DNA from 2 places in the Bacillus sp. PK3-067 genome. Region 2 is predicted to be linked to the other one. Evidence: riboswitches for the same ligand, from Rfam matches in the RefSeq annotation. Region 2 holds a riboswitch; the other holds the start of a gene.
The links. Region 2 has a riboswitch for preQ1 ahead of M1D73_RS07985 (QueT transporter family protein). Riboswitches for the same ligand answer to the same signal wherever they lie in the genome.
Positions count from the first base shown of each region.

Region 1: another riboswitch for preQ1. It lies ahead of queC (7-cyano-7-deazaguanine synthase QueC); the one in region 2 lies ahead of M1D73_RS07985 (QueT transporter family protein).

Region 1 is NZ_CP096490.1:1,293,254-1,295,661, reverse strand. Features, by position in the region: gene queE (7-carboxy-7-deazaguanine synthase QueE) at 1-277, opposite strand, end outside; gene queD (6-carboxytetrahydropterin synthase QueD) at 270-761, opposite strand; gene queC (7-cyano-7-deazaguanine synthase QueC) at 761-1,423, opposite strand; PreQ1 riboswitch class I at 1,517-1,560, opposite strand; gene kinB (sporulation sensor histidine kinase KinB) at 1,767-2,408, shown strand, end outside.
Region 2 is NZ_CP096490.1:1,532,303-1,534,710, reverse strand. Features, by position in the region: gene M1D73_RS07995 (zinc-finger domain-containing protein) at 1-92, opposite strand, end outside; gene M1D73_RS07990 (ribonuclease H family protein) at 105-764, opposite strand; gene M1D73_RS07985 (QueT transporter family protein) at 916-1,401, opposite strand; PreQ1 riboswitch class I at 1,408-1,452, opposite strand; gene M1D73_RS07980 (aldose 1-epimerase family protein) at 1,585-2,408, shown strand, end outside.

The sequences.
Region 1 (2,408 bases), 240 kb from region 2:
GAAACTCAATATTTTTCAATAATGCCGGATTTCCACCTGAAATCGTAACATGAGAAAAATTTTCTCCTCCAATTGCAACAAGCTCATCCCAAATATCTTCTGGTGTCATCTGTCTAATTTGATCTTTAGCTGATCCATCCCACGTAAAAGCAGAATCACACCAAGCACAGCTATAATCACAACCAGCTGTACGGATAAACATTGTCTTTTGCCCTACAACCATTCCTTCACCTTGAATAGTCGGACCGAATATTTCTAAGACAGGGATTTTACTCATCAAGCATCCACTCCCGTCTTACTTCCGCATAACTAGTCGGCGTCTCAAATAAACGAACAAATTCAACGCGAGCTCCTTTATATTCGTTCACTCTATTCTCTTTTGTTAGTGCTTCTGCCATCTTTTCATAAATCCAAACGACCATATTTTCAGCAGTCGTATTCATTGCAGGTAACGTTTCGTTTAAATAACGATGATCTAGATAAATTTCTATTTCATTCTTCCAAATTTCTTTTATATCTCCAAAGTCAATTGCAAGACCTATTTCATTTACATATCCACTAATTCCAAATACAACTTTATATGTGTGACCATGTAAGTTTTTACATTTCCCTTCATAACAGTGTAAATGGTGTGCTGCATCAAATGTAAATTCCTTGCTGACCATTACTCTTTTATTATGGTATTTGAGTTGTTTACGCTGAATATCCTTGTCCATTTTTTGCAAATTCTCTACGATGCGAAATCCAAAAAAGTTATCCATTAGTTGTTCGCTCCTTCGCGTTCTTGTAGGTACGTATCTAATCCTGCTTTACGAAGTTGACATGCTGGACATTCACCGCAACCATCACCAATGATTCCGTTATAACATGTTAATGTTTTTTCTCGAACAAACTCAAATGCTCCAAGTTCATCTGATAATTTCCATGTTTCAGCCTTATCAATCCACATAAGTGGCGTGTGAATGACAAACGGGTAATCCATAGATAAATTTAAAGTAACATTTAACGATTTCACAAACACGTCACGGCAGTCTGGATAACCACTGAAATCAGTTTCACATACACCCGTTACAATATGACGTGCTCCAACTTGTTTTGCTAATACAGCAGCAAATGATAAGAAGAGTAAATTTCGTCCATCTACAAATGTCGATGGCAATTCACCTTCTTCATGTGTAATCTCCATATCCGTTCTCGTTAACGCATTTGGAGCAAGTTGATTTAATAGACTCATATCTAGTACCGTATGCTTTATTCCTAGTTCTTTTGCAATTTCCGCTGCACAATCAATTTCTAGCTTATGACGTTGATTGTAATTAAACGTTACAGCTTCTACCTCTGCAAACTGCTCTATTGCCCAAAATAAACATGTCGTACTATCTTGTCCTCCACTAAAAACAACAACTGCTTTTTCTTTTTTCATTTCACTCATTCTCCTTCTCTACTATAAATAAGAAGAAAGAACGTTCTTGAACTGTCACAATAAAAAAACAAAACAATACCTAAGGATATTGTTGTTTCCATAGTTTTTTATAGAGGGAGTTCGCGAACCTCTCCCGCGCAGTGCACGGAATTTCTTCTTTCATTGACATAGCTTATTGTAACATATTGTATACTAGCGTAAAAATTTCTGATTTTTCCGCTATTTATTATTTCATTTCTTTCATTTTATAGTATGATTAATTTAATATAAGAAGAGAGGAGGCATCCCACTGAAATCCTTTATTATTTATCTCTTTTTAAATATATTATTCATCCTGATTACAATGCTCGTATATCATTTATTTTGGAATCAAAAAGGGAAACGCTCTCCTAAATTAAATTCAGCTATATTCATTGTACTCTGTTGCCTCGCTACCGTACTCTGTATTACATTTGCAGCAAAAACAAATAATGGTTTTCAATTTGATATGCGCCATATTGTAGTAATTGTCGGTACATTAACGGGAGGGCCTATTGCTGGTGGTTCTATCTTAGTTGTATTAAACATATATCGCTTATTATTAGGTGGGGTAGGTGTTTTCCCATCTCTTATCGGTTCTGTTCTTCTATTTATTGTTCTATTATTAACATATAAATTTTTCAATCGAACTTCTAATCGTATAAAAATAACACTTGCTATTATCTACAGTCTCACATACGGATTTAGTTGGATACCCTTCTTCCTTTCAAAGGTTACAAATAAGACTGATTATATACCGCATATTATTGTGTATGAATTATGTTCAATGCTTGGTACGATTCTAATTTTATATTTACTACACATATTACAAACTCAAGTTCGTCTCCAAAATGAACTTATAAATGCTGAAAAGTTTCATTTAATTGGTGAAATGGCAGCGTCTATCTCTCATGAAATTCGCAATCCATTAACTTCAACGAAAGGTTTTTTACAACTGTTACAATCA
Region 2 (2,408 bases):
TTTGTCTTTCGATTATGTTCTCGCAAGAAACATCCTTCACAATACGTTTCTAATAAGTCATTTACCTCTGTAATGAGTTGCTTTTTATCCACCTTTGCACCTCTCTATTCGGTTATTTCTTTATGACTATCAATAACTGTTCCTTCTAATGCTTGCGTTGCTAATTGATGTGCTTCTTTATTTTGTTTTCTAGATATCGGCTCACATACAAGTTTTAATTTCATTTGCTTCGCCTTTTGTTCAATTTGATCTAAATAATGATTTAAATGTTCATCGTAACAAGGCCATTCTCCGGCTAATTGCTGCAGTACCACTTGTGAGTCTCCGCGAAGTGTAACTGCTTCATACTTAATCCCTAGTTCCTCGAGTATATTCATACCGTATAATAATGATGCATATTCCGCTTCATTATTATCATATATACCTTCTATATATGCATTGCGGCGAATGCGGTAGTTTGTATTTCCTTTTTTATAATACACACATATACCAACGCCAGCTTCTTTCGTTTGCACATCATACCCCCCATCAAAATAAACGAGTATTTCTTGGGGCTCTTCCTCTACTTGCTTACTTAACTTTTTCATCTCTTTTAATGACCACTCTGCGTCCATTTCATCGTAAAATAAAAGTTCCTTAGCTCTTCCTGTTTTCTCAAAATCCTCTGCAAATTGAAGTACTTCTTCTATGTTCATATACTCTGTTGTTAATTCCGTCTGCAATCCACGCTTCGTTTTATACAACCAATGAATTTTATATTTCATACTACATTCCCCTTATGTAAGACTTCTTATATATATCCGGCTAATTGAAGCCTCACTTTATTTTATTATATTTTATCTAGAGTCACAGCATTATATTCAATATGATTACATACAAAAAGAGCTATCCCTATAGGAATAGCTCTTTCATCTATTACATAAATCTTTCAAATTGTACTCGCTTATTAATCCAGTACATTACAGGCATACCGATCGCCATGACAACAAATTCACCGATTGCACAAGTTAACCAAGACAACATAAATGGTAAACCCAATGCAAGATGAAGTTCAATTGCAATCATAAACATTGTAATCGTAAAGATAACTGTATTAAAAATCATACGAGCCCAAACACCTTTAATAAATCGCATAGAAATAATCGTTGCAACTAATGCAAGAATAGATTGACCTACTCCAAATACTAAATCATAAGCGATCATAGGTGAGAACAAGAGATTCGTTAAAAATACACCTAATACAATTCCGTAAATTGCTTTCTTGTTAAATACAACGAGATGATTAAACATCTCTGAAATACGAAATTGTACATTCGTAAAGCCAAATGGCTGAATAAGCATAGAAACAGCAATATATAATGCCGCTAAAATACCATTACCGACTAAAGTTCTAATATTCATGACAAAATCTCCTTAGTTTTTTTACGTGGGATGGTTTCGAACCACGTTATTCGTTTTTTAAGCAACAAGATTATATTTTACGTCGTAGCCCCTCTTTCGTCAATAGATTCCTATCATAAACTACCTTTTTCCTTTTAGACAACGTATAATGAAACATATGAAAGATTTAGGAGGTTTCACTTCATGACAGCAACAATTCAAAATGAAAAAGTGATCGTTTCCATTTCTGACAAAGGTGCAGAATTACAGAGCGTTCGCTTAAAAGAAGACAACACAGAATATTTATGGCAAGGTGATTCTACTTATTGGGGACGCCGTGCACCAATTTTGTTCCCAATTGTCGGCCGATTAGTAGATAATACATACTACGTAGACGGTAAACCATATTCATTAACACAACACGGTTTCGCTCGTGATCTTACTTTCTCTGTGAAAGAACAAAGCGAAACAAAAATCACTTATATCGTTACTAGTAATGAAGAAACATTAAAAAAATACCCATACGAATTCGAATTACTCGTTTCTTATGAGCTAAATGGACAAAGCGTTCATATAACATATGAAGTAAACAATCCTACTTCAAAAGAGATGTTCTTCTCAATCGGAGCACATCCTGGATTCAACTTCCCTTTATTGGACGGTGAATCATTTACAGATTATCACTTATCGTTTAATGGTTCGGAACGCTTAGAAACAAGCGTATTAGAAGGACCTTATCTTTCAAACAAAAAGCAATTAATCGCTGAAAATACGACTGAATTGCCACTTACATATGATTTATTCAAAAATGATGCACTTATTTTTGAACATATGAATACGAATGAAATTTCGATTCGTTCTCATAAACATAATAAATTTGTAAAAGTAGAATTTGATGGATTCCCATTTGTTGGCGTATGGACACCAGGGGATAACGCACCTTTCTTATGTATTGAACCTTGGTATGGCATCGCTGATGAAGTAAATCCAGCAAAAGATTTCAAGAACAAAAAGGGAATTCAATCTTT